2 linked regions of the Granulicella sibirica genome follow. The main gene of each other region encodes a partner of the protein of the gene in region 2 in a complex. Links are inferred from orthologs where the notes say so. Each region holds a gene or a part of one and is shown on either strand. Other genes may lie near its edges. The genes, in order: accD and accC.

Region 1 (9,298 bases), on a different replicon or contig from region 2:
AAGGAAACGACCCATGATCACCCTCCTGCTCATCGCCCCCGCCCTCATAATCTTCTTCATCGTCCACGTCGTCCGCCGCATCGTCTTCGGACACCACCATCACCACCGCCGCCACTGGGGCTATGGAAACGGCTACGGCTACAACAACTGCGGAGGCTACGGCCGCCCCCGCTTCGGCGGAGGCCTCATGACCATCCTCGCCCTCGTAGCCCTAGAGCGCCTATTCGACCGCCGCTTCTAAAGCCGTTGCCGTTGCCTTTCTGGTTGTCATTCCCGAAGAGAATCTGCGTCTTCTGTTGTCGTTGCAGTAATGCACCACCGTCCAACTGTCCTGCTTATTGGCACGGCCTCATCCGTGCCATCACCATCAGCCAAGCCAAAGGGCGTCAGCCCCGGAAGCCCCGAAAGGAACCATCATGGCCCTCCTCGAACGCGTAGCCACCCTCCTCCGCGCCAACATCAACGACCTCATTGAGCGCGCCGAGGACCCCGAAAAACTGGCCCGCCAGTTAGTCCTGGACATGGAAAACCAGCTCCTTCAGGTGAAGACCCAGGTAGCCATCGCCATCGCCGACCAGCACCTCCTCCAGAAGAAGCGCAAAGACCACGAAGCCTCTGCCCAGGAGTGGCATCACAAGGCCGAGCTTGCCGTCACCCGCCAGCAGGACGACCTCGCCCGTGCCGCCCTCGAGCGTTCCCTCGCCAGCCAGCAGCTAGCCGAGGGCTTCACCCAGCAGTTGGAGGATCAAACCACCGAGACCGAAAACCTCCGCGCCGCCTACAACCGCCTCCAGCAAAAACTAGCCGAGACCCGCACCGAGACCGACCTCCTGATCGCCCGCGCCCGCCGCGCCCGCGCCATCCAGAAGGCTACCCCGTCAGGCGCTCAAGACCCCACCACCACCCTCAACCGCCTCCGCACCACCATCACCCAGACCGAATCCACCAACGCCGCCCACAACGCCCTCCTCACCGAGCCCACCCTCGAAGACCAGTTCCAGAACATGGAGCGCGAAGACAAGGTCGAAGCCCTCCTCCAGGACCTGAAAAACCGAAACCAGAACCGCCTACTCCAATAGCGCCAGCCCACATTACCGGCCCATCAACATCATCGCGGAGACGTTCGCCCCACCCGGCATCTCACCCGCAAAGAGGTGATCCATGGCCGCGAAGAAGCACTTCCACTGCAAGGACGTAGGCTACGACTGCAATTGGCAGCTCGAAGGAAACTCCGAAGACGAGATGCTCCCCGTCATCGAGAAGCACGCGGCCGAGGTCCACAACCTGACCCACTTCAAGGACCAGGCCGTCGAGCACGTCCTCGAAGCCATTCGTCGCAACGGCTAACCACGTTTACCGCACAATGGCCCACATCCTGCCGAACCAAAACGTACACTAAGACGCATGATTGCCCACCTGCGCGGCCGCCTTCTCACCAAATCCCCCAACCAGGCAATCGTCGAATGCGCCGGCGTAGGTTACGAAGTGGCCATCTCCGTCACGACTTTTACCTCAATCCCCAACGAGGGGAGCGAGATAGCTCTCCACATCTACACCAGGGTGGCCGAGGATCAGCTAGCCCTCTTCGGCTTCGCCGAACTGCACGAAAAACGCCTCTTCGAGAAGCTCTTGACGATCACAGGCATAGGCCCGAAGCTGGCAATTACGGTCCTGAGCGGCATAGCCCCCGAACGCCTCGTCAACGCCATCCGAGGCTCCGATCACGCAACCCTTACAAAAATCCCCGGAATCGGCAAGAAAACTGCCGAAAGAGTCGTCCTGGAGCTGAAAGATAAACTGGACGACCTTGCCTACCCCTCCGCCACTCCACAAACCACCACCACGACCCACTACGGCCCCGCCGCCGAAGACGCCCTCTCGGCATTGGTCAACCTAGGCTACCCGCGCCCCGCCGCCCAGAAGGCCATCGAAGGTGCCATCGCCCGCCACCCCGAATCCGCCGCCGACTTCGAGTCTCTCTTCCGCGCAGCCATGTCCAGCATTCGCTGAGGCTTACGCCCGCCGCCGATATTTGATCGCGAACTCATACCCAGGATTCGGAGGAAACAGCTTCGCCACAAGCCGCAGCCGCTCCGCCAGAGCCTGCGGCGCAAGCAGCGGGTACTCTCTCTCCCGCAGTTCCGAATAGTCGAAGTCGACAGAAAGCGAAAGCAGGTAAATCGCGAGCCCATCCGAGAACGCCGCCTCGATGTACTCGCCCTTGGCCTTCTCGTCCACCTTGCCTTTTTCGGCGAGCGCAAGCCCCCGGCTCTCCCACGAATCCTGGCTAGTCTCGCCCCTTACATCCGCCAATGCCTGAGACCAGCAAAGCTCCGCAAACGCCGCCGGAACCCCCGCAACCTCAACAAACCCATGTCCCACGTTGATAAAAAGCTCGAAAGCAATGGCAAACTTGTCCCCAAGCAGCCGTGTCGAGAGAAAAACCCCATCCACCGAAGGCCCAAGCTTCACATTCCGATGGCAGATCGCATCATCCGCAAGCTCAGTCGTATAGGTGGGCGCGATCATCGTCTCGGCATCCCCACCCCTCCGCCCGGCATTCATCGCAAGCGGCACGAAAAAGTATTGTTTCAACCCCAGCTTCCCGGCGACTTCAAGCGGCACTGCCTGAACAAGCCTCTCGAGCTCCTGGTCGGAGAGCCCCGAATCGCCGTACACACCAAAAGCCACGCCATTCGGCGCGTGCCGCAAAATCACATCCCGCGCCACGTCGATCGCGCGCACCAACCCGTTGTCCAAACCCTCTGCCATGAGCGGTATTCTATCTGTAGAAGAAGGTAGCCCTATGACCCCGACTCAGACGAGCAAGCAAACCCGACCCGCTTCTCCCACACCCCGTCTCTCCGGCCAGGGATACTTCTTCGGTGTTCCCGTCGGCGATCTCGGCTGGTTCACCAGCCTCCTCATGGCAACCGCAACAGGCTTCGCCGCCTTCTTCGCCGCGACCTTCGTCGGCATCATCTCGCTTCTTGTGTACAACACCGCAGGCAGCCACGCGATCGACTACTCCTTCGCCTACAAGCGCTTCGGCCTCCCCATCGGCGTCGTCGTTCTCTTCATCGCCTACGCTTACCTGGGAACCCTCTGGGCACGCCGCCAGCTTCGACGCGCCTGATTCAAACCGGATATTCACCCCACGTTCTTTTGTTATCCTCAAGCCTCCACGACATCTGCCTGGAGGCTCGACCCGAAATGTCCATCGCCCGCTCCGCCGTGCATCGGAGCATCTGCTTCGCCACGCTCGCCTGCCTCACCCTCCCCACGCTTCTCCCCGCCCAGAAAAAGTCGCTCGACGCCAAGGCCGAAAAGAAGGCTGAAAGCGCCTACGGCCCGCAGCCCGCGCAGGAAAGCCTCGACCTCACCATGTACCAGCGCATACGCGAAGAAGGCCTCCGCCACTCGCACGTAATGGAATTCGCCGGAGCTCTTAATGACGGCATCGGTCCGCGCCTCACCGGCTCGCCGAATATGGCCAAGGCCAACGCCTGGACCCGCGACACCTTGACTAAGATCGGCCTCGAAAACGCGCACCTTGAAGACTGGGGCGAGTTCGGCATGGGCTGGCAGCAGATCAACACCTGGGTCCGTATGGTCTCGCCCGATCCCGAACCGCTCTGGGCCCAGGCCGCCCCATGGTCGCCGCCCACCAAGGGTCCAATCACCGCCGACGCCGTCTACGTCGAGCTTCAGGACGAAGCCTCGCTCGACAAGTTCAAGGGCAAGCTCTCCGGCAAAATCGTTCTTCTCGGCGCCATGCGCGCCACGCCCGACATTACCGATCCGCTCTTCACCCGCTATACCCCCGAGCAGCTCAAGGAGATGGAGGGCCCCCAGGCTTCGCGTGCCGGAGCCTATCCCATCGCAGAACGTCTCCGCCTCGCCGCCCTACGCACAAAGGCCCTCAAGCTCATGGTCGATGAAGGTGTCGTGGCCATCATCACTCCCTCCCGCGATGGTTCAAGCGGCGGCGGAACCGGCATCATCTTCGACGACAACGGCGCCAACCTCATCCGTGGGGCCCAGACCCGCGAGAACGCCGTCACCATCCCCAACGCCGTCATGGTCGTCGAGCAGTACAACCGCCTCGGCCGTCTCCTCCAGAACAAGGTTCCAGTCACCCTCGAGCTCAACATCGAGACCAAGACCACCGGTGACCACGAGCACGGCTTCAATACCGTGGCCGAGATCCCCGGTACCGATCCCAAGCTGAAGGATGAGGTCGTCATGGTCGGCGGCCATCTCGATAGCTGGATCTCCGGCACCGGCGCTACTGATAATGGAGCCGGCTCCGTCGTAGCGATGGAGGCCGTCCGCATCCTCAAGACGCTCGGCATCAAGCCCCGCCGGACCATCCGCATCGCTCTCTGGTCCGGTGAAGAGCAGGGCCTCTACGGCTCCCTGGGCTATGTGAAGACTCACTTCGGTGACTTCGAGCCCTCCAGGACCCCCGATCCGGCAGGAACACCCTCTTTCATGAGCCGCAACCACGGCCCGCTCAAGACGACAAAAGAGTGGGAGACTCTCGATGCCTACTACAATCTCGATAACGGCACAGGCATGGTCCGCGGCGTCTACACCCAGGGCAACTTCGCCATCGCGCCCATCTTCAAGCAGTGGATCGCCCCGCTCGCCGACCTCGGGGTCTCCACGATCACCACGCGCGACACCGGCGGCACCGATCACCTCGCCTTCGACGCCGTCGGCCTCCCCGGCTTCCAGTTCATCCAGGATCCGATGGACTACGCTACCCGCACCCACCACTCCAACATGGATACCGTCGACCGTCTCCACGCCACCGATCTTGAGGAGGCAGCCGTCGTCGAAGCCATCTTCCTCTACAACACCTCCGAACGCGAAGCCATGATGCCCCGCAAGCCCTTTCCGCATCCCGAAAACGAGAAGCAGCTCTCCGCGCCCATCGAAGGGATCTACCCAAACGCCACCGGCCCTGCGGATACCACCCACTAGCAATCCGTTACAAACAAAAGGAGGCGGGAGCATAAGCTCTCGCCTCCTTTTGCGCCCTAAATCATGCCTAAGCCTTCGGAGCCATCCAGTCCAGCGCCTGCGCGAGGTACCCCTTCATCTCTTTGCGCGGCACGATTGCATCCAGAAACCCATGCTGCAGCAGAAACTCCGACCGCTGGAACCCCTCCGGGAGCTTCTGCCGGATCGTCTGCTCGATCACCCGCGGCCCCGCAAACCCAATCAGCGCACCCGGTTCCGCGATATTCAAATCCCCAAGCATCGCAAAACTCGCTGTAACGCCACCGGTAGTCGGATCCGTCATCACCGAGATATAGGGAATCTTCGCGTCATCCAGCCGGGCAAGCCCGCTCGAGATCTTCGCCAACTGCATCAGCGACGCGATCCCCTCCATCATCCTCGCTCCGCCTGAGGCTGCAACGATGATCAGCGGATTCGACGTCGCCAGCGACCGATCGATAGCCCGGGCAATCGTCTCCCCAACGACCGCTCCCATGCTTCCGCCGATGAACCCATACTCCATCACGCTCATCACAACGTCGTGGGAGCCAATCTGCCCGATTGCATTCACGATCGCATCATTTAACCCGGTTTTCTCCTGCGCCTCCGCCAGCCTTCTCTTGTAAGGCTTCAGATCGCAGAAGTTCAGGGGGTCCGTCGACTTCAGCTCCAGGTCAACCAGTTCAAAACCCGGTTCCATCAGGATCTCGATCCGGCTCCGCGCGTCGATCCGGAAGTGCTTCCCACAGTACATGCAGACCTGAAGGTTCGCTTCTAAATCGGCCTTCCACAGGATCTTCCGGCAGTTGTCGCACTTGATCCAGAGACCCTCCGTCCGTACCGTCTTCTCGGAGTCGTTGATGATCTCGTGATCTTCTCGTTTGAACCAGGTCATTGCTTCATTGCCTTCCGCAAAGCTCCAACCATTGTACCGGCGCGCCGCCTCCCGCGCCCGATCACCTCACTGGTAGGCTTAGGCAGAGCGTTCCTTCCTTGAGGACGCGGAGAACTCGTGCCCTACATCTATATAGACAAAGTCTTCAACGAACTCCGCGAGGAACTCATCTCCGCCATGCACGCGGCCATGGACCGCGAACTGCACAACGGCCGCGTCGACGTCTCCAAGCTCTATCGGTCCTTCACCCGCGCCGCCGCCGGAAAGTGCCCAAACCCTGTCTTCGTCTCCGACAAATGTGTGGAAGAGCACACCGTCCGCCACAACAAGGGCCGCAAACCGGCGGCAGACTGATTCGCCTAATGCCCACAATGATAGGGATGCCCCGCCAGGATCGTGAGCGCCCGGTACACCTGTTCCGCCAGAACCACCCGCGCTAATTGATGCGGAAGCGTCATCAGCCCAAACGACAGCAGTAGATCCGCCCTCTCCCGCGAAGCCGCTGTCCACCCGTCCGCCGGCCCGATCGCCAGCACCAGCCGCCTCACCCCGTCATCCCGAAGCCGCCCAAGCCTCTCGGCAAAGGCCTCCGACGACATCTGTTTCCCCCGCGAATCCAGCAGCACGATAAACGTCCTTCCCCGGCCGCCCTGCTTCTCCACCCAGCCCCAGAACGCCCCCTCATCCAAAAACGACTCCCGCTCGCACGGGCAATAGCGCGCGCTCCGCTGGTGATAATCCGCGATCAGATCGCCCCCCGCCGCCGCCCGTTCCGTGGTGCGTGGCGCAATCCAGCTCTGAACGATCTCCATCATCTCCGTCTCCGCCAAAATCCATACAAACGTAGCACTAAAGTCACTTTTCCCGTTTTTCTACAGAAATTCATATCCGACGCATCGCGTGGCTGCAATAAACCTGAAAACAAGCCGTTTGTGACAGTTTGGAGAATGGCACGAAAGTTGCAAGTCCAACTACAGACAATCCACAAACTTTTCGGGGTTACCATACGCGGGCCTACCGGAAACATAACCGAAGCACCGCATCACGAGCGCCGGTGCTCACACGGAGAAACATAGGATGAAGAAGTTCTTTCCTCTGGCCTTAGCGGCAGCAATGAGTTTTGGCGTCAGCTTCGGGCCAGCAGCGCCGATAAGCTTCGCCCAGGCGGTATCGACGAACGGCGGATCGATCCAGGGTACGATCACCGACCCCAGCAATGCGGTTCTTAGCAAAGCGTCCATCGATATTCGCGGTATCGATACCGGGTTCACCCGGTCTATCACCACCGACTCGGCGGGCTTTTACAGCATCGGACCGCTGAACCCTGGCACCTATGAAGTCTCCGTCAGCACGCCTGGCTTCCAGAAGCTCGTCGTCACCACCGTGGTTCGTACCGGTACGGCGACCAGCGGTAACTTCAAGCTGTCCGTCGGACAGTCGAGCGAGACCATCGAGGTCACCGCCGGCGAGCTTCAGGTGAACACCGAGCAGGCAGGAGTCTCCGACGTCCTCACCAACGAGCAGATTCAGCACCTGCCGATCAATGGACGCAACTTCCTCGACATCGCGCAAATCGAGCCGGGCGTCATCCTCCAGTCGGGTGAGAGCTTCGATCCCACCAAGGCCGGCTATTCCGCTATCTCGGTCGGCGGCGTCTCTGGACGTACCACCCGTATCCTCCTCGATGGTCAGGACATCACGGACGAAACCGTCGGCACGACCATCTTCAACGTCTCGCAGGGTTCCATCTCCGAGTTCCAGCTCAACCGCTCGACGCAGGACGTCTCGGGCGATATCACTTCGACCGGGCAGGTTCTCGTCGCCAGCCAGAGCGGAACCAACCGCATCCACGGCCAGGCCTTCTACAACTTCCAGGATTACCGCGCCGTGTTCGCGGATGTTCAGGGCCAGAAGGCCCCCTTCCAGCGCAACCAGTTTGGTGGAAGTGCCGGCGGCCCCATCTTCAAGGACAAGCTCTTCTTCTTCGGCAACATCGAACGCATCAAGCAGGACAGCGCCACGCCGATCTCGATCGGATCCCAGTTTCCGCAGTATCAGGGCCTATCCCTTACCACTCCCTACAAGGAAACCTATTCGGTTGTCCGCTTGGACTATAACGGTCCCCTCGGCGGTCACTACTTCGTACGTGGCAACTACAACGTAAACTCGGTCGCCAGCGCCTTCGGCGACGGCTTCCAGCGCTATGCGAATCGTGACAATACCCCGGGCATCGCCGGTGGTGCCGACTTCCAGACCGGTCGCTTTACCCACTCCTTCCGCGGCTCCTATGAGAAGTTCCACAACCTGATCTCCGACGCGAGCGGTGGTATCTTCAACCTTCTGCCTGGAATCACGTTCGAGAACGTCGTTCAGAACCTTTACACCGGGCCGAACGACCTCGCCCCACAAGGCACCTTCCAGTCCGACAAGCAGTTCCGTTATGACGGAAGCTGGACTAAGGGCCGTCAAAGCTTCAAGTATGGCTACAGCCTCAACCGTATCCAGGGTGGCGGCTTCGCGGCCTTCTTCGGACTCGCGCCGCGCATCCGCGAGACCTCCGGAACCGCCATTGGCGATCCGACCGATGCCATCAACGGCTACCATGCCAGCTCGATCGTACTTGGAAACGGCTTGGGATTCTTCACCGAGCACTCGGGCTTCGGGCTCATCGGTGGTGGAGTGGGCGACTGGCGTGAAGGCGCTTACATCAGTGACACCATCAAGCTCACGTCGAATTTTACCCTCAACGCCGGCGTCCGCTGGAGCGTCGACACCGGTCGCGCCAACCAGGACCTTGCCACCCCCAACTGCTCGGATATCAGCAGTACGTTGGATCCCAGCCTTCTTCCCTGCACTGGCAGTACGCCACTCTTCTCGGCCTATAACCCCAGCTTCACCCAGAGTCACGTCCACCAGCCCTACGGAAACTTCGCTCCTCAAATTGGCTTCGCGTACGCCCCGGGTAACCACAAGACCGTGCTCACCGGCGCTTACGGCATCTTCTTCGAGGGAGACGTATTCAACAACACCACCAACGCCCGCACCGGCGTCATCAAGCAAGGCGCCTTCTTCAACGACAAATCGATCTGCGCGTCGGGAAACTTCGTGCAGCCCGACGGAACCGTAGTAAACAGCGCGACGGTCGGCGGGGTCACTCGCTCCATCGCATCGATCTGCTCCGGTTCAGTTGCCTCAGCCGCTCCGTATGCAATCGCCCTTCAGCAGCTCTACCAGCAGAACAGCGCTGCAAACGCTACCTCGGCAAACGGCGCCTATATCGGGCAGACGCTCGATGCCGCCGGCATCTACGCCCCCAACTACAAAACCCCTTACTCGCAGCAGTGGAACTTCGGCATCCAGCATGAGATCGCCAAGGGCGCGATCCTTCGTGCGGAC
Region 2 (9,267 bases):
CCCGTCGGCAGAAGCCCGTCCTTGGCCATTGAGTAGAGCACGCGGCTCTGTCCAAGCAGCATCACAAGCATCACGCTCGTCAGTCCGGCGAGCGAGCCGATCGTGATCACGTTCGCCGCCGAGTTCAGGTTGCGATCAAGGAACGCCCGCACCAGCGGAGCCTCGATGTTCACGTCGGGCCAGTACACCATCCCTGTCAGAACCGCGGCCACGCCGATGTAAAGAAGCGTGCAGATGGCAAGCGAAAGGATCATCCCGATGGGCATGTCCCGCTGCGGGTTCTTCGCTTCCTGCGCCGTCGTCGACACCGCGTCGAATCCGATATACGAGAAGAACACCAACCCCGCCGCGAGGCCGATTCCACCCATGCCAAACGGCGCGAACGTGTGCCAGTCCGAACCCCAGTTCGCCTTGTTCACGTAGTGCGACCCGAGACCGAGAACGAAGAGCACCACCGCCACCTTCAGCACGACGATACCCGCATTGAAGTTGGCCGACTCCTTGATCCCGATCACAAGCACCGTCGTGATCACAAGCGCGATGAAGAACGCCGGAAGGTTGAAACCGATCTCAACCCCCCCGATCGTGGGCGCATTCAGCAGAGCATGCGCGTTCGCCACCATCTGCGCCGAAGGATGTGCGAGCACGGCAGCCAGCGCATCGCTGAACGCCTTCGTCCCCGGCAGCAGGTCAGGGTTGGAGGCATGGACCGCCGCGCGTCCCACCGCATCGAACGCCTTCTTCAAACCTGTCCAATGGTCGTAGGCAAGCCACAGTGGAAACTTGAGATGAAAGATCGCCAGGAACTCGACAAAGGTATTCGACCAGCCCGAACTCACCGTGCTCGCGCCCATCGCATACTCGAGCGTGAGATCCCAGCCGATAATCCATGCGAACAACTCACCGAGGGTCGCATAAGCATAGGTGTAAGCCGAACCGGCGAGCGGGATCATCGCGGCGAACTCCGCATAGCAGAGACCCGCGAACGCGCAGCCAAGCCCAGACAGCACAAAGGCCAGCATCAAGGCTGGCCCCGCCGTCTTTGCTCCCAAACCGGAGAGCACAAAGATTCCCGCCCCGATCACGGCCCCGATGCCAAGAGCCGTCAGAGCAAACGGTCCGAGCGATCGCTCCAGCGTCTGCTCGCCATGCTCGTTCGCCTCCGACATGAGGCTTTCCATCGACTTCCTCGCAAAAATATTTCCCATGCGTTGCCAGTTCTCCTCTAGACCCAAACCGCTATCAACAAACACCTTGTCATCCTGAGCGCGGCGCAGTCGAATGACCTGCGCTTGCTCTTAGCTACGCCCGATCAGGCAACAGCGACCCGCTCAGCCTTCGACCAAAGCAGATACACCGGTACCCCGAGCAGAACGAGAATCAATCCCGGCCACGTGTACTGCGGTTTGTACCGCAATAGTACCCCACAGATCCACAAAGCCATCACGATATACAGGGCCGGCAGCACAGGGTACCCGATCGCCTTATAAGGCCTCACCGCATCGGGCCGCGTCCTGCGCAGCACGAACAAACCTGCGATCGTCAGCACGTAGAAGATCAGCACCGCGAAGATCACGTAGTCAAGCAACTGCCCGTAGCTTCCGCTCAGGCAAAGAAGGCACGTCCACACACACTGCACCCAAAGCGAGTTCACCGGCGTCTTCGACTTCTCACTCAGCCTGCCCACCGCTTTGAAGAACAAGCCATCCTGGCTCATCGCGTAGTACACCCGCGCCCCGGCCAGCAGCATCCCGTTCACGCACCCGAAGGTCGACACCAGGATCGCCCCCGCCATCAGCTTCGCGCCATACCCCGCGAACGCCTGCGACATCACCGCCGTCGCCACTCGATCCTCGGAAGCAAACTGAATTCCCCGCCCCACCACCGTCGCCGCACCTTCGCTTCCGGCCATCGGAAGCACGCTCAGGTAGACGAAGTTGCAAAGCACATACAGCAGAAGAACCACGCCTGTACCGATCGCCAGGCTCAGCGGCAAATTCCTCTTCGGGTTCCGGATCTCCCCCGCCGTAAACGTCACGTTATTCCAGGCATCGGACGAAAACAGCGATCCCACCTGCACGACCGCAACAACGGTCAACAGTCCCACGTACGCCGTAGGCCCGCCAACTCCAACCTGCACGGAATGCAGTGTTCCCCATCCGGCTCCCGCCCAGAAGTTCTTCCACCCCGCCCCGAAGTTCGCCGCGATCGCAGCAGCGTTGCTGGCGAACAGACCAACCAGCACCACTGCCCCCAGCGCGAGCACCTTGGCCGACGTGAACACGTTCTGCACTGCCGACCCCATCCGCACGCCGAAGGTATTCACCAGCGTCAGTGCGACGATTACGATGATCGCGGCCAGGTTCGCCGTGTTCAGCCCGATCTCCATGTTCCCTAGGACCATTGGCCCGACCGGCACGGCAGGCACACGTCCGATATGCCAGATCCAGTGCGACGCGCTCACCGACGGGAAGAACACCCCGAGAAACTTCCCAAACGCTACACCGACCGCAGCAATCGTCCCCGTCTGAATGACAAGAAACAGAGTCCACCCATAAAGGAATCCCCACAGCGGCCCGAGCGCCTCGCGCAGGTAGACATACTGTCCGCCCGCCTTCGGCATCATCGCCGCAAGCTCCCCGTAGCTCAAGGCGCCAATGATCGTCATCGCCGCCGTCACCAGCCACGCCAGGATCAGAAGCGCAGGAGACCCCAGCGCGCGTGACATATCCGCCGAGACAATAAAGATCCCCGACCCGATCATCGAACCCATCACGATCGCCGTCGCCGAGAACAGGCCCATCCCCTGCACGAACTGCGGCGACGCCGCCTCGGATACCGGGCTCGTCTCTTCGATTCTTTGTCTATTCACGTATCAACAGTTCTACCGCAGAAGCGCGAGAAAGTCTCTCGCCACCCGCGACGGGCTCTCGCCCTTCGCCAGCAGACCAGAAATCACTGCCACGCAGTCCGCTCCCGCATCGATGACGCTTCGCGCGTTCTCACGCGTAATGCCGCCGATGGCCACCAGCGGCTTCGCCGTCAGCGCCCGCGCCATCCGCACACCCTCAAGCCCGACTACAGGAGCAGCATCGGCCTTCGTTCTCGTTGAGAACACAGGCCCGATGGCAACGTAGTCCGCGCAGCTCAGCTCCGCTGCCGCAACGTCTTCAGGAGTGTGCGTCGAAACACCAACGAGACGGCGATTCCCCACCACCCGACGTGCATCCTCCGGCCGCAGATCCCCCTGCCCGACGTGCACCCCGTCCCACTCCGCAAGCACCGCCAAGTCTGCGCGATCATTGCAGATCAAGCGGCAGCCGTTCCCGCCCAGAACCTTGCGGACAAGCGCGGTATTCCGCAGCACACTCTCCGGCATCGAGACCTTATCTCGATACTGCAGAAAGCCGACCCCCGCTTCTCGCATCTCCCACGCGAACGATTCCACCCGGACACCCAAAGAGGCAAGCAGACCCACATCGAGAATCGGGTACAGCCGTCCACCAAAGCAGTTCGTCATCAACTTCACCGTGTGGGAGTGCTCCGCCTAGCTCTGCTTCTGTCGTTCGAAAAAACGCTCCATGAACTTCGTATCGATCTTGCCCGATCGGAACTCCGCATCCTGGAAGATCTTCTGGTGCAGCGGAATCGTCGTGTGAATCCCCTCCACCACAAACTGCGAGAGCGCCCGCTGCATCTTGTTCATGGCCTCCTCGCGATCCTTGCCATGGCAGATCAGCTTCGCGATCAGCGAGTCGTAGTAAGGGGGCACCACGCCCTCCGCATACTGCGCCGTATCCACGCGAACGCCGTTTCCGCCCGGAACGTTATAAGCCGTGATCCGCCCGGCGGACGGCGTGAACTTCTCCGGATGCTCGGCATTGATGCGGCACTCGATCGCATGCCCACGAATCTCCACCGGCGACGTGATGATCGACGAAAGCTTCTCCCCCGCCGCAATGCGCAACTGCGCCTTCACCAGGTCGATCCCGGTCACCATCTCCGTAACGCAGTGCTCTACCTGGATACGGGTGTTCATCTCGATGAAGTAGATCTTGCCGTCCTCATCCATCAGAAACTCGATCGTGCCCGCATTCCAATAGCCGATATTCTCGAGCGACTTCTTGATGACCTTGCCCAGCTCTTCGCGAACTTTCGGCGTAATCGCGAGGCTCGGAGCCTCTTCAATCAGCTTCTGGTGCCGCCTCTGGATCGAGCACTCCCGTTCGCCCAGAGACATCACGTTGCCGTGCTCATCGGCCAGCACCTGGAACTCAATATGCCGCGGCTTCTCGATGAACTTCTCCATGTACATATCGCCGTTGCCGAACGCGTTCGCAGCCTCGGTCGTCGCCTGCTGGTACATCGAAGGCAGTTCCGCCGCGCTCCGGCAGATCCGCATCCCGCGTCCGCCGCCACCCGCAACCGCCTTCAGGATCACCGGATACCCAACCGACTTCGCCCACTCCAGCGCCTCGTTCTCGTCCGCGATCACGCCGTCCGATCCCGGCAGAATCGGCACCTTGGCCTTCTTCATCGTCTGCCGCGCGGTCGACTTCTCACCCATCATCCGAGTGACTTCCGGAGGAGGCCCGATGAACTTGATATTCGAAGCCCGGCAAACTTCGGCAAAGTTCGCATTTTCACTCAGCAGCCCATACCCCGGATGAATCGCATCCACATCCGTGATCTCCGCCGCCGAAATCACCGCTGGAACATTCAGATAGCTATCCGCACTCCGGTTCGGCCCGATGCAGATCGCCTCATCCGCAAACCGCACGTGCAGCGAATTCCGATCCGCCTCGCTATACACAGCAACGGTGCGGATCCCCATCTCTTTACAAGCCGAGATCACCCGCAGCGCAATCTCCCCGCGATTTGCAATCAATACCTTACGAAACATGCCTACCGAAGCCTTCTAAGTACCGTTCCCGCAACGCGCCCGCCATTGCTTTTGTTTTTCTGGTTGTCATTCCCGAAGGGAATCTGCATTTGCTCTTAGCTGGCCTTGATCGCAAACAAAGCCTGCCCATACTCCACCGGCTGTCCGCTCGAGGCGATCCTCTTCACCACTTCGCCCGCGACATCCGACTCAATCTCGTTCATCAGCTTCATCGCTTCCACGATGCACAGCACCTGCCCCACTTCCACGATGTCCCCGACCTTCACAAAGGCAGGAGCACCCGGCGAGGGCGAATCATAGAACGTCCCGACGATCGGCGACTTCACCTCGTGCACCTTCTCCTCGACCGAAGCAGCAGGAGCCTCCACCGCTGGAGCCGGAGCAACCGCAGCCGCAACCGGAGCAGCACCAGCCACCGGAGCCGCAGCCCCTGCCGAAGCCATTAGCCGGCTCAACTGCGCCATATCCAAAGCCGAAACCGCGGGTGCCGCAGGGGCCTCTCCCGCAAACTTGATCCGAACCTTCAGGTCCGCCCGCTCCATATCAAACTCGGCGATCTCATTCGCCTTCAGGAACTCGATCAGCTCCCGCAACTCATCCAGATTGTTTCCGTCCATCATCTCTCCCGCGCGAGTAGCGCAATTCCGTTACAGCTCGATCCAGGCCTTCGTGCTCGGGGTCAATACCTCTCCACCCGCAGCCGTCACCAGGACCATATCTTCGATCCGCACACCAAAAGCTTCCGGCACATAAACGCCAGGTTCTATTGTAATGACCATCCCAGCTGCAAGCACCTGGGTCTGCTTCGCCGCAAGCCGTGGCCCTTCATGAATCTCCAGCCCAACCCCATGCCCCGTCGAGTGGCTGAAATACCCATCCAACCCCACCCTCCGCAACACACTCCGAGCCGCCTCATCGACCTCGCCCGCAGTCACGCCCGGCGCGACCGCCGCAACCGCCGCCTCCTGCGCTTCCAGAACGGAATCATACACGTCCCGCTCCCCCGGAACGCCCTTCCGAGCCACGTTCGCCCGCCCGATATGCACCGTCCGCGTCATGTCGGACATGTAGCCGTCCACCACCACGCCGAAATCCATCGTCACAAAGCCGCGCCGTGGAATCTTCGCCCCCGAAGCCCGCCCATGCGGTAGCGCCGACCGCCCCCCGCTCGCCACGATCGTCTCGAAGCTCATCGCCTCCGCCCCGCGCAGACGAGCCCGATACTCCAGCTCCGCCGCGACCGCGAGTTCGGTCATCCCACCATCGATGAACCCAAGCATGTGCTCAAACAGCTCGCATCCAAGCGCCGCCGCCCGCCGGATGATCGCAATCTCGTCCTCATCCTTCACCTCGCGGATCCTGGCCACCACAGGCCCAACCTCCACGAACATCTCCCGCCGCGCCTTCGCCTTCACCGACTTCGAAAGCGCGCCACGCATCCGCCCAAGCGCCGCCACCGTCGTCTGCGTCTCATCGAACCCGCACCGTCCCAACCCGGCCGCTTCCAACCACTCGATGGCGGCAATCACCGCATTCTTCGCCGCAATCACGACCTTCGTCCCGACAGCCTCGGCCTTCGCCTGCCCCGTATAGCGCCCGTCGGTAAACAGCACAGCCTTCGCGCCAGCGAGCACAAGCGCCGCGTTCGATCCGGTAAACCCGCACAGATACCGCACATCCGGCAGGTGCGTGATCAACAAAGCCTCAATATCCGTGCCCACCCGCCGAACCGCCAACCTCTGCCTTCGCTTGTAATTCATCCATGTCATTCTAGCGACACGCCGCGATCCCACCTAGCCGTAACCGCCCACCCGCTAAAATGAACCATGCCTCCCGCCGCCCCCTATCGCCTGTCGCCAACCCCGGCGCCCCGCAGCACGGCAGGCCCAACCAACCACCTCACTCGCCGCCGCTTCCTTCAGGTCACCGGCTTCTCCGCAGCGGCCCTTGCCCTTTACTCCGGCGAGTACGTCCGGCACGACCTCGAGATCACCCACCTCCCGATGGTCATCCGCAATCTCCCCGACGCGTTTCAGAACTTCCGCATCGTCCAGCTCTCCGACATCCACTACGAGGAGTACACGGAGCCCTTCTACCTCCGCCGGATCATCGCCGAGATCAACGCCCTCGCCCCCAACCTCGTTCTGATCACCGGCGACTTCATCACCCACGGCCCCCCGCGCATCGTTCCCGAGCACGCCATCTACGCATGCGCCCAGGAACTCAGTGCCATCCAATGCCCGCAGCGCCTCGGCATCCTCGGCAACCACGATTGCACCGTCGGAGCCTCGTTCATCACGCGCGTCCTCCACGACCATGATCTGGCCGTGCTGAACAATCGCTATGTACCCATTGAGCGCGACGGACAGCGCCTCTGGATCGGCGGGGTCTTGGACCCCTCGACCAGTCATCCCAACCTGGATCTCGCCATCCCGCCCAAGCCCGATGGCCCTGTCATCCTCATGGCCCACGCGCCCGACTTCGCCGACGACCTCGTCGTCTACCCCAACGGGCACCTCGTGGACTATATGCTCTCCGGCCACTCCCACGGCGGCCAGGTCCGCGTCCCATTCCTCGGTCCCCTCGCGTTGCCGCCCATGGGCCGCAAGTACGTGATGGGTCACTACCAGTTCGGCAACACGCAGCTTTACGTCAATCGGGGGGTAGGCTCGGTAGGTGTCCCGTTCCGATTCAACTGCCGCCCGGAGCTGACGGTCTTCACACTGCAGAGAGCCACATAGCGTCAACCTGGGCCTTTCGACTGCCACGAACCCAAGGGTGCCCCATCTTTCCCGCGCGGTACCATCGCGGGAAAGTTGGAACGCAGGTAGCCAGACAGCAGCCTTTGCTCTTGTCGTTGTCTTCTTGGTTGTCATCCCCGAAGGGAATCTGCGTCTGCCTTCGCTTTGCTCTACCGGGCCCGCCGCACCGGTTTCTTCTCCACCACGGCCACCGGCGTCGGAGCTTCCACCTCGGCCCGCTTCCCGCTCTTCTCCACCATCCAGCTATCCAGCAGGCTCTTCTTGAATCGCCACCGGTTCCCAAGCTTGAATGCCGGGATAAACCCTTCCGAAGCATAGCGATACAGCGTATCCCCGCTGATCCCAAGATATTCCGAAGCCTGCCGGATATCCATTACCTCGCGGACCATCATCTGTACCGTCCCTGCCATCGAAGCCCCCTAGGGTGAATTCAGTCACTCAGTCACCCCGTTGTACCCCGTTTTGCACAGGCACACAAGCCAAATCTACCCGCGCCACCAATCCGCCTGGACCGTGGTCCCGGCAACGACCTCCGTCGGACGCCCCGGCTCGGGCGACCAGACCATCGTTCCCAGCTCTGACACCAGTTCCAGCAGCCGCGTCATTGGCTGCCTCCAACCATGAAGCGCCAGGTCGAACAGCCCCCAGTGGATCGGCATAAACAGCCCCTTGCCGCCCAGAGCCTCGAACGCCTTCACCGCGTTATCCGGACCAAGATGGATATCCCCCCACAGCGGGTGGTACGCCCCGATCTCGAGCATCGTGAGGTCGAACGGCCCATACGCCTTCCCAATCTCCTCAAAACCGTCCCACCACCCCGAGTCAGCTCCGTAGTACACCGTGTGCTTCGGTCCCTTGAGCACGAACGATCCCCAAAGCGTCTCGTTCCGGTTCGTCATTCCCCTTCCGGAAAAGTGCCGCGAGGGCACTGACGTGACGGAGAACTCTCCAACCGCGACACTCTCCGTCCAATCAAGCTCCGTGATACAACTCGCCGCCACGCCGAACTTCCTCAGGCTAGCGCTCACGCCTTTCGACGTCACCCACTGCACGCCAGGCAGAAGCCGTGCCAATCGCCGGATCGTTCCCTTGCCAAGATGGTCATAGTGATCGTGCGAGATCAGGACGACATCGATCCGGGGCAGCCTCTCCAGCGGCAGCGTCGGCGGAAAAAACCTCTTCGGCCCGAACCATTGCACCGGCGCCGCCCGCTCGTCCCAAACCGGATCGATCAGCACCCGCACACCGTCGATCTCGACCAGCGAAGCGCTATGCCCGAACCACGTCACCCGCAGTCCACTCGCCGGAAGCATGTCGTATGCCGAAGCATCCGTCCGAAACGGCCCCACTGGCTCTGCTGGAGTCTTCTGCTCCCGGTTCGCGTAGTACAGCGGAAGCAGCTTCACCATCAACCGAAACCCACCCAGTTGCGTCGGGACCGGATTTTCAAACTTCCGACCCACCTTCTTCGCTCGCTGCAAAAACCCCATGCCGTTCAGATGCCCTTCCCTCGCGAAAGCCTCAAAACTCCCCAATCACAAACCTGTCATCCTGAGCGAAGCGCAGCGAAGTCGAAGGACCTGCATCCGCTCTTGCCTCTCT

Evidence for each region.
Region 1: the proteins of accC (region 2) and accD are in contact, whole or in part, in a solved structure (PDB 8UXZ), measured with the Escherichia coli proteins. The link is inferred for Granulicella sibirica from one-to-one orthologs.

What each region holds. Positions count from the first base shown.
Region 1 is NZ_RDSM01000001.1:1,899,759-1,909,056, reverse strand. Bases 3,980-6,896 are described here. They hold accD (acetyl-CoA carboxylase, carboxyltransferase subunit beta), read right to left. Parts: upstream 5,903-6,896; coding sequence 5,057-5,902; downstream 3,980-5,056. Other genes in these bases: GRAN_RS07935 (23S rRNA (pseudouridine(1915)-N(3))-methyltransferase RlmH), read right to left, coding at 6,262-6,717; GRAN_RS07940 (hypothetical protein), read left to right, coding at 6,020-6,256; GRAN_RS07950 (M20/M25/M40 family metallo-hydrolase), read left to right, coding at 3,980-4,989. In the rest of the region: GRAN_RS07980 (hypothetical protein), read left to right, coding at 14-241; GRAN_RS07975 (PspA/IM30 family protein), read left to right, coding at 417-1,079; GRAN_RS07970 (DUF1059 domain-containing protein), read left to right, coding at 1,162-1,347; Holliday junction branch migration protein RuvA, read left to right, coding at 1,405-2,010; GRAN_RS07960 (hypothetical protein), read right to left, coding at 2,014-2,772; GRAN_RS07955 (hypothetical protein), read left to right, coding at 2,807-3,136; more of GRAN_RS07950, read left to right, coding at 3,214-3,979; GRAN_RS07930 (TonB-dependent receptor), read left to right, coding at 6,980-9,298.
Region 2 is NZ_RDSM01000002.1:253,958-263,224, reverse strand. Bases 2,726-5,611 are described here. They hold accC (acetyl-CoA carboxylase biotin carboxylase subunit), read right to left. Parts: upstream 4,904-5,611; coding sequence 3,548-4,903; downstream 2,726-3,547. Other genes in these bases: GRAN_RS11970 (M24 family metallopeptidase), read right to left, coding at 5,551-5,611; accB (acetyl-CoA carboxylase biotin carboxyl carrier protein), read right to left, coding at 4,999-5,520; thiE (thiamine phosphate synthase), read right to left, coding at 2,885-3,520; GRAN_RS11990 (APC family permease), read right to left, coding at 2,726-2,803. Also shown: GRAN_RS11995 (amino acid permease), read right to left, coding at 1-1,208; more of GRAN_RS11990, read right to left, coding at 1,313-2,725; more of GRAN_RS11970, read right to left, coding at 5,612-6,663; GRAN_RS11965 (metallophosphoesterase), read left to right, coding at 6,730-7,644; GRAN_RS11960 (helix-turn-helix domain-containing protein), read right to left, coding at 7,815-8,075; GRAN_RS11955 (MBL fold metallo-hydrolase), read right to left, coding at 8,151-9,155. UniProt on the Escherichia coli protein: This protein is a component of the acetyl coenzyme A carboxylase complex; first, biotin carboxylase catalyzes the carboxylation of the carrier protein and then the transcarboxylase transfers the carboxyl group to form malonyl-CoA.